Regions from separate parts of the Paenibacillus sp. MDMC362 genome, predicted to be linked through region 3. Evidence: riboswitches for the same ligand, from Rfam matches in the RefSeq annotation. Region 3 holds a riboswitch; each other region holds the start of a gene.
What was found. A riboswitch is a leader RNA that binds a small molecule or an ion and turns the genes downstream of it on or off. The one in region 3 is predicted to bind cyclic di-AMP.
Positions count from the first base shown of each region.

Region 1 (3,281 bases), on a different contig from region 3:
AGTGGCATTCATAAAGGACGGTACCATCTTTATTATCCGGAGGAGAAGGTAAGTCCGCTGCTGGCTCAAATGCCGGAGAAGATAGCCAGTGTTTTCAAACAACAACATTAACCTAGGTGGAATACAGGAAAGCTGGGTATATCTGTGATTTACCCAGCTAATGGAAGATAAACGACACAGAAACGACAGGAAGGAGAGTGTGGATTTTATGTTGTTCGACACGCACACTCATATGGATGCTCCCCAATTCGATGAAGACCGGGAAGTGGCAATCCAGCGGGCGCTCGAAGCCGGCGTGACCCGGATGATCAATATTGGTTTTAACCGGGAGACGATTCCGACTACGATGAAGCTGGCAGAAACTTATGATTTTATATATGCAGCGGTGGGCTGGCATCCTGTAGACGCCATTACCATGGAGGATCAGGACCTGGATTGGATCGCTTCTTTGTGTAGTCATGAGAAAGTAGTGGCTATAGGAGAGATCGGTTTGGACTATTATTGGGATACGTCTCCGAAAGAAGTTCAGCACCGAGTGCTTCGGCGTCAGATCGGACTGGCCCGGGAATTGAACATGCCGATTGTCATTCATAATCGGGATGCGCATGAAGATATCGTGAAAATTTTGCGCGAGGAAAAAGCCTCCGAGGTGGGTGGTGTGATGCATTCCTTTTCGGGAAGCTGGGAAACGGCCAAAATGTGTCTCGATATGGGATTCCATATTTCGTTTGGCGGGCCGATTACCTTCAAAAATGCAAAGCAGCCCAAAGAGGTTTTGGCGCAGGTTCCGCTTGATCGATTATTGATCGAAACGGACTCCCCTTATCTAACACCCCACCCGTTCCGCGGGAAACGAAATGAGACCGCTTATGTAAAATTGGTGGCGGAGGCGGCAGCCGAAATTAGAGGGTTGTCCTATGAGGAATTGGCCCAAATTACCACCCAAAATGCGCTGGAACGATTTGGTATTTAACGAAAACGAGAGCAAAAGCGATGAAAAAGGGAGCATTTTCGATTAATTAAAGTTTTTTAATCAGAAAAGGCGTTGATATTACAATATTTTAACCTTTTACATGAGAAAATGTGGTTGAATGTTGCTTTACAACCTGCATACAAACAGGATATCATCTTTTCAGTGATAAGAAGCTGCGATGTGCAGATCGCAGCCGAATATTTCATGAACCGTCTCGCTTAATCTCCGAAATTCTGGGGAACGGGGGAACCGATACCGCCGTGCATACTGGTCTGAATGCGCGCAGCTGTATTTGATTTCTTTTTCGGGTCTTTGGGGTGAATTTGAAGGATCTCGCCATGAGCGGGTATCCGGATCTAGGGCGTCTCTCTTACGTCCGAACCCGACAGCTAACTCCGTAAGCGAAATAAGAGGGGAATTCTCGTGCATACCATTTCCATGATTCTAATCATCAGGAAGCCACGTTAGAGCCTCTAGTACTCTTTCAATGGCTTTCTTTTATTTTTGAATAATGGAGAGTGGATCATCATACTCTTGGTAAACAAGGGGTGGTGGTACATGGACGGAAAGACGGGAATTGACGCAGGGTGTAGATAGATAGCAGGGCGCCTTGTGAGAAAAATTGCTATAGTCACGTCAAATGCATTCATGCGTTTACCTAGACGGCGGGACTATGAAGGAGGATGGAATAGTGGGCATTTTTCAACCTGAAGAAACCCATGAATCACAATCATCCAGCATGTCTTACGCATTGAGATGGAAGCATGACAATTTGCGTCAATTGATGTTGCTCGGTGCCATGGGTGCCGTTACGGTATCACTTCTCATATCGTTGGTCGTACATGATCAGGCAGGCAAGGAGGTCCAGCTTGTCGTCGATGGTCGTGTCACCACAGTTGAAACACGTGGATCATTGCTGCAGGAATTGCTGGATGAGCAAGCGATCACGTTGAGTCCTCAGGATCAGATTTCGATGCCTTTAAACGGCGCGATCCAGGATGGAGACCGGATCATCATTGACCGGGCAATTCCAGTCAAAGTTACAGTAGGCAGCACAACCAAAACCATATTTACATCCCAGGATACGGTTGATCATGTACTTAAAGAGGCTGGTATTACAATCCAGGGTGAAGATATAGTACAACCGGCACAGAACACGAAGCTGACCAGCAATATGAATATCGAAGTCGTTCGCGTCACGAAACAAAAAGTTAAGGAGACGGAAGATCGGAATTTCCGCGTGATCAAAACAGCCGACCCATCGCTTGAGAGAGGGGATAACCGCGTTATTCAGCGGGGGGAGCCTGGTCTCATGGTGAACCATTATGAGAAGGTCTACCACAATGGCAAGCTGGTTTCCAAGACGAAGGTTTCCCAAGAAATTGAACGCAGAACGAAGGATAAAATCATTGCCGTTGGCACCAAAAAAGTGGAGAAGCCTGTCATCGTTCAGGCGGCAGCCACCGATGTAAAGGCTAAATCGGCTAAATTGTCCAGCACGAAAAAAGTAACGACCGCCAAGGCTGTCGAGAACAACGTGGTTTCTCGGGCAGGCGTTGATTTTAAATACAGCAAGGTATTGAACAACGTGTCGATGACGGCGTATTCCGCTGAGCAGCAGGGAATCGGCACGCGCACTGCATCCGGCACACGCGTTACAGAAGGGCGAACCATCGCCGTTGATCCTAACATCATCCCGATCGGCTGGTGGGTCTATATCGAAGGCATTGGCTTCCGTCGTGCAGAAGATACGGGCGGTGCCATCAAAGGCAACAAAATCGATGTTTATTATGATTCACTGAAATCGGCCATAAATTTCGGCCGGAAGAGCGGCCGCACCGTTTACGTGATCGGTCCGGTTAAACCTGAATTGAACTAGTCGCATGAATTCCAATTTACAATACCATTCTAATGCTATACTATTTAGCTTATAATATATAATGATGAAGAAGAGGGAATATTTCCTCTTCTTTTGTTTTGTTAAGAACGGAGTATATAGGGCTAAGATGGTAGAACCTAGAGGTTGTACAAGCCTGTTTTCTTGGGAAGGAAGAGAACAAACGCATGATTAAAGAAGTGATTGTAGTGGAAGGCAGAGACGATACCGTTGCCATTAAACGGGCCGTAGAAGCGGATACGATCGAAACGGGCGGCTCAGCGATCAATAAACAAATCCTGAAACGCATAGCGCTTGCTCAGGAGCGCAGAGGCGTTATTATATTAACCGATCCTGACCATGCAGGGGAGCGGATCCGCAAAATTGTGGATCAGGGTGTCCCTGGCTGCAAGCATGCCTTTATTCCGGAAG
Region 1 covers NZ_QLYT01000067.1:11,799-15,079, forward strand. Annotated here, with positions in the region: gene DP091_RS27455 (HD domain-containing protein) at 1-111, shown strand, start outside; gene DP091_RS27460 (TatD family hydrolase) at 209-973, shown strand; cyclic di-AMP (ydaO/yuaA leader) riboswitch at 1,179-1,393, shown strand; gene DP091_RS27465 (resuscitation-promoting factor) at 1,665-2,852, shown strand; gene rnmV (ribonuclease M5) at 3,038-3,281, shown strand, end outside.
Region 1: linked by a shared signal. The riboswitch ahead of DP091_RS27465 (resuscitation-promoting factor) and the one ahead of DP091_RS13860 (C40 family peptidase) in region 3 are both predicted to bind cyclic di-AMP.

Region 2 (3,281 bases), on a different contig from region 3:
CTCAAGGTCGATTTCGTCGGCAGGCCGTCTCCGTCTGGCTTCCCGGACAATCGTCTGCATAAATCGTTTACCCATTCCACGCCCGCACCAATCAGGCCGCATGCCAAGTCCGATTCGTGTAACCTCATGCATCGGAAACAGCTGGGCAAATCCCCAGAGGGCCTCCCGCTCATCCAGAACCGAGATGTACTGTCTCTGGCGAATGTCCGGATCGCCAAACTCCACCTCAAGCCCTTTCATCTGCTCCCAGGGAAGAAAACCATAGATATTATAGGGAGGAGGGTAGACCCAGGCGCATATTTCTTCGGCGTGTTCTTCACGCATGACTACGGTGTGAAATGCAATCGGTGCGGTATCCATTTGCGATGTCCTCCTATCGTCTGCATAAAATAATAATCATATTACGAACATCCAATTCGCATCAAAAAAGCCCGCAAAAAAGAGGTAAGGCCTCCTTTAACGGGCAAGCAGTATGTATAGGGAAGATTAGCCTCTATAGCTTAGGATGATTCACCGACCGACTCTGCATACTTATCATCGCTCATGAGACGCTTTGCACCGACGTATCGCTGATCGTAGTAATCCTCTGCGAGGCGGTTGATAACCACGCCGCGGTTGGAGGAAGCATGGGCGAATTTGCCATCGCCGACATAAATGCCGACGTGGGAGATGCCTTGGCCCGATGTGTTGAAGAACACCAAATCGCCAGCGCGCAGCTCCTTACGGGACACGCTTGTCCCCATGTCGAATTGAGAGCCGGATTGATGCGGGAGCTTTAGACCGAGTTTAGCATAAACGTACATGGTGAAGCCGGAACAATCAAATCCGCTGGTGGTAGTACCGCCGTAGCTGTATTTTGTACCTAGAACCTTATCGATTTCCTGATCCAGCGCACCATCAGCAAACACGCTGCCAACGCTCAAAGTAAACAACAGCGTGATACTTAGCGCTGCTGTCGATAATGTTTTCTTCAGCATGGTAAGCTCCTTTTTGTTGCCGCGAGGCATAGCAATCTATATATTAAAGCACTTACATTAATGACAAAGTTGTTACTGCGTCCATTCTATCAGACAGCAAGCGGGATTGGCAATTATTTCTTGATGGATTTCGCTATTTTTCATTAGCATTAGCTGTCGAAGCACCAAACAAAATCAATATTTTTCCAAATCAGCTGTTTAATGAAGGGAGAGAAGGGTATATAAAGGATAGATGATGTGAAGACATGGCGAAGTGAAGTGAACTTGTATAATAAATTTCATTTTTTTTCGAAAAGCGGGAACTTTTTTGCTGTCCTGAACGTTATAAAGGTATACACACAATCAACCAAAGAAAAAAGCCGCTGGATGAGATCGGCACAATCTCATTAACCCAGGGCTTTCTTGTAAGAGTAAATCAATTAAGTTCCAACATTAATTGTAGTTCACAGCTACGGATTTGTACGTATTCTGACTCATAACTCTCTTAGCGCCTACATATCGTTTGGCGTAATAGCTCTGGCTCAGCGGACTGACAATGACACCGCGCGAAGATGAAGAATGAGCGAATTTGCCGCTCCCGACATAAATACCCACATGAGATACACCTCTACCGGATGTGTTGAAGAACACGAGATCGCCAGCTTTCAGGTTGCTCTTGGATACGGCCGTACCTACTTTGTATTGAGCTGCAGACGTACGCGGCAGGCTAAGACCAAGCTTCTTGTAAACATAGCTGGTGAATCCGGAGCAGTCAAATCCATTCGTTGTAGTTCCACCTGTTTTGTAAGAAACACCAATGGCTGGTTTGATTGCAGTATTTAATTTGGAATCGGCGAAAGCGCTTCCGGTCCCTAATGTGAGTGCGAGTGCGAGGCCTAGAGAAACAGCCGTTAACTTCTTTTTCAAAACAAAAGCCCCTTCCATTGCCTGCGAGGTTAGCTTAAGGGTTCGGTTGAAGGTCCCCTATGATCCCTCTCTTGCGAGATCAATTCACCCAAAACGGATCCCCCGCTTCCCAAATCGTTATGGGAATTCGGCTCCTTAAAATGTTGATGAACCCATTCATTGACGTTTGACGTTCCAACATAGTTAGCGAATTACAACGTTCCTACATAAAAGTTACAGTAAAGATGACAAAGTTGTTACTAACATATTCGTTATTTTAGCAGAGTATTAACAATTTGGCAAACGAGGAAAGATTATTTTTAAACAAAAAAACCTGTCCCCATCTTGGGGATACAGGTTTTTTTGTAATTTGGCGTTCAAAAATTTGTAATATTGAGGATAATTGAACTCTTATTTTCTGTAAAATCTAGCGCGGGATAGAAACGTGTCGCTTCTGATTACAGCTTATTCACGAGCGTGTTTCATTGTTTTAGGGCGACGAACTGTAACCATTAAGGATGCTGTGAGGAGGAATCTCTCCACAAATGATATTGAGCGGACATTGCCCAAATTTGGAAAAGTCCATTCAGGAAATAAGAGGCCTGCTGAATAATTAATCCGATCAACCCGGCCCAGAAGAGCGAGGCCGAACTCAGGAGCAGCAGAATGACACAGGCGGATCCGCCGATGGTGACGGATAACAGCATCGCTGTGCCCAAACGACGGAAGAGCGCATGGATAGAGCTGACCATGCTGGAATTTCCGGTACGGCCAAATTGCATATAAAGCAATAACAGGCGGATCAGATAGGCGTACAAGAACCAGACAGCTGCATAGGGCAGTGCATGAAGCAGCAGAACAGGCTCCTGAATTCCATTCAGCAGAATCGGCAGGATTTTGGGCAGAATCCAGTAACCGGGCCCGAAGGTGAGAATAAGCTCAACCAGATAGAATGACGTTACGGGTTTCCACAGTTTCCGCATGCCTGTGAAGAAGAATAAACCGCGCTCACCCTTGGCTTCCTGGTGAAGGTTGTAGAAGATGCCGGCCCGAATAAGCGGGGTGAGGACCATCCTGATCAGGAGTAAACCGGCAAGAAGCCATCCGTAGGTGTGTACTGTGCTGCTCAAGGACAGGCTCATCTCGCCCTCGTAGAAGAATAAAAGACGGCTGAGCTCGTTAGGAGCGGCATCCGGGTATCGCATCAGAAGGGGGACGACTGCCGATTTTACGAGTCGGTACAGGCAATATCCCCACAGCAAACGGTATAAGAAGAGCAGAATCGAGACGTAAAGCTGGTCTTTAACACTGATCCACCCTTGGCCTGCGTAACTTTTCATGTGCTCCCCCCTCACCATGACAGGCTGCCGAACAGCGTCTCCAGAAGCTTGGTAATGCTGAGATTCCAGCGTGTAACCA
Region 2 covers NZ_QLYT01000085.1:12,217-15,497, reverse strand. Annotated here, with positions in the region: gene DP091_RS29925 (GNAT family N-acetyltransferase) at 1-360, opposite strand, end outside; gene DP091_RS29920 (C40 family peptidase) at 501-974, opposite strand; gene DP091_RS29915 (C40 family peptidase) at 1,410-1,883, opposite strand; cyclic di-AMP (ydaO/yuaA leader) riboswitch at 1,887-2,026, opposite strand; gene DP091_RS29910 (hypothetical protein) at 2,375-3,202, opposite strand; gene DP091_RS29905 (M1 family metallopeptidase) at 3,214-3,281, opposite strand, start outside.
Region 2: linked by a shared signal. The riboswitch ahead of DP091_RS29915 (C40 family peptidase) and the one ahead of DP091_RS13860 (C40 family peptidase) in region 3 are both predicted to bind cyclic di-AMP.

Region 3 (3,281 bases):
TGGTTGGAGCTGCGGCTTTGTTCCAGTAGCATAGGCCTGAAGAGAATGATACGAATAGGATCAATGATAAATAGATACCAGAAAGAGCGCTCGGAATGACGACGTAGTATCCAGTTACCTAGCTAAAGAGAAATCAACAAAAGCCGCCCTCAGAAGGGCGGCTTTCCAATTATTCATAGAGAGAGCGGGAAACGGAGCGATCATTTATTTGCGTCATAAGTCCGTAACAAGTAACAAGTGATAGGCGTGAACCGTAAACCGTCATCCGTTTGCGCTGGAGTCGATTTTTTTGGTTTCTGGTTAGGTTTGTTTGTATCCGACAAACAATAAACGGTTGCTCGCACTTTCCCGCCCGCCGGCGGAAACCGCCGGCTCCAAACCCGCACGTGGGGTGACCTGCAGGCTTGGAGCCGGCGGCTGTCGCTATTCCATGTACTTGGATGCGTCAAACGTAATCAAAGACGTATGATTGGCATGCTCAATCAGCGAAGAGAGCTTGGTTACCTCGCGTTCCTTCTTGCGGGCTAGCGCCTGATAAGCCTCTGGATCATATAAGGCGACGTTGAACAGCGTTATGGCACCGTCTCCGCTGCCACGGCTGCTCTGGCGCTCCAGCTTCTTGCGGGAACCGAGATGGGCAAGCTGTCCGATATCGCTGCGTATTTGTTTGGCCAGCTCGATCGCTTCCATGATCGTAATGTCGGAGCCGTTCCAGGGAATAGTCTGCGTGGTATTGGAGATTGCCATCAGCAAATCCAGCTTCCTATAATCCGCCGCGGCCGCTTCGATTTCTTCCGTAATGGCATCTACGCTGCGCGTAGGGTATTCCGCCGTCTCCCCTTTTTCAATAATCGTGCTGCTGTTGTTCAAGCGTTCCGACATCAACTGATTGATGAGACGGTTAATTGCTGCCCGAACAGCTAGTGCTTCTGCCATCGTTATTTGACTCATAAGTGATGGATCACCTCTTTAATTTCATTTCTGATATGTAAACGCATGGATTTGTAAAAAGTTGCTAGATTAATTAAAAAAGCAGCGCGGAAAGGAGAACAGAGTTACATAATTGTCATGACTGAGTGAGACGGTTAACCAATCTCCTGCCGAAATTCTTCATCTTTACGACAGCTCCAAACATAAAACGATAGATTTTTAGGATATCATTGACAGCATCCTTGCTTGTATACTATATTAAGAGAAGGTTACAAAACGTTAATGAATTTTGCCGAATTTCGTTTGTGAAAACGGGGGAACCGTCTTGGGTGAATTACTCTTGTATAGAGAGTATAGGGAACCTTCAACCGAACCCTTAGCTAACTCCGTAGGCATCGAAGGAGAGAACATATTTTGAAGAAGTTTGTCATCACTTTGCTAGGGTCTGCAATTATTTTTTCTTCTGGTGCCGTTTCAGCATTTGCTGATCAACAACCGAATTTTCAGTATCAAGTGAAGCAATTGGTAGGAACTCCATACAAATGGGGCGGAACGACTACCAGCGGGTTTGATTGCTCCGGATTTATACTGTACATGTTTAGAAATTTCGACATTGATCTTCCGCGCACTTCCCAAAGCCAGGCTCAAGCCGGTGAACATGTGGATCGCCAAGATCTGCGGGTTGGAGATTTGGTATTCTTCAATACGAGCGGTAGCGGAATTTCTCATGCAGGCGTTTACATTGGTGACGGACAATTTGCACATGCTTCCAGCAGCAAGGGAGTCAGAATCAGCAAGCTTAGCGATTCCTATTACGAGCCGCGTTATGTCACGGCACGTCGTGTTTTGAGTCAAGAAAACTATGCAAAGCTGGTAGGAAGCGCAAGCTAGTTGGATTACGCAGCCATTTAGAGTACGATACATAATCAGAAAGCCTGACAAAGGGATGACCTTGTCAGGCTTTCTTTTTTTAGATATGAGAGAGTATAAACTTCGAAGCTTGTGACTTCCTGATATCGCAAGAAAAACTTCTACTAACTGTCTGTCATCTGTGAAAGTACGTCGATAGACGTTTTTGTTACTATAAGTCTATCATCCCACAAGGGGGTGTTCGGTTACTCCTTAACAACAGAGGCATTCACGGCAGCTTCCATTCCATTATTATAGAGACGGAACAAGCCCAGACGCCAGAAGGCGGCTCCCTTCAGGTCATAACGTTTGGCCAAGCCGAGTTTATCGTCCACGGAAGTGGTGGTTTCGCTGCTTAAACTGATGCCAAGCAGGAGCTTCTGCTTCGGGACGCCTGCTTGGAGTGCCAGCTGGATCGCTTGGTCCACCAGACTGTTCGGTTCGGGAACCTGAGATTTGGTTCCAACCGGATTGTACTGATAGGCCATAACAATCAGGTCATCAGCGATAGAGGCCAGTGTCTTGTAATCATAACCTTTATAGGCGCTGTTCAATGGCGGCACGGCTAAAGACAGGGCAACGTCATTCGGCAATGCTGCTTTCAATTGCTTGACGTAATCATTGAGCAGCTTCTGCTGCTTCACGGCATCCAGTTTAAATCCGAGCCCTTCAAAATCAAGCACAACACCGCCGAATCCGTTCTCCGCTACCGCGGCTGTGATGCCTTCAATGGACTTTTGGCGGAGGCTGCCGTCGCTCAAGACTTTGGTTAATTCGCCGTTTCCATCCAAGGCATAGACCATGAGGTACGGTTTAATCCCCTGGTCCGCGGCATCGGCAACAATCGATTGCGGCGTAACGTCTCCAGCCGCAGCGGGGAGACGGTACTCATCCCCTTGAAGCGTGAACTGACCCTCGCGATCGATGCGGCTCCAGCCAAAGGCGACTGAATTCATGGACCCCACGAGATCCCGTTCTTGGAAAGATTGTAATGCATAGAAAGCTCTCAAATGCATTTCGCGCTGCGGCGATACGAGGGAGACTGTACGAGTCGCCTGGTTCCAGCCCACATCAACGCCGAATTGGCTGCTGAACGAGCTGAGCGGGATCAGCACACGGCCTTCCCTTTGGACTGGCGGAGCTGCAAGCTTCACTTTTTTACCGTTGACGGTTGCGTTCGTGCTCCCCACTTGAAGTAATACTTCGGTCGATTGGCCTTTCACGCTGCCAATGGCCTTCACGGTTTGCGTCTTGCTATTCCACGTGATTTGAATGCCCAGTGCTTCTCCAACCGTCCGGAATGGAACGTAGGTGACCCCTTTGTCAATCCGCGGAGCCGCATCGAAGGTTAGCGTAACATCATCCAGCTTTACCGATATGGCAGGCTCAGCATGGACCTGGCTAACATGGGGTGCGGTGCCGAGCAAGGAAAGGGCAAGAAC
Region 3 covers NZ_QLYT01000024.1:297,802-301,082, forward strand. Annotated here, with positions in the region: gene DP091_RS13850 (ROK family protein) at 1-29, shown strand, start outside; gene DP091_RS13855 (hypothetical protein) at 424-951, opposite strand; cyclic di-AMP (ydaO/yuaA leader) riboswitch at 1,211-1,341, shown strand; gene DP091_RS13860 (C40 family peptidase) at 1,345-1,821, shown strand; gene DP091_RS13865 (stalk domain-containing protein) at 2,046-3,281, opposite strand, start outside.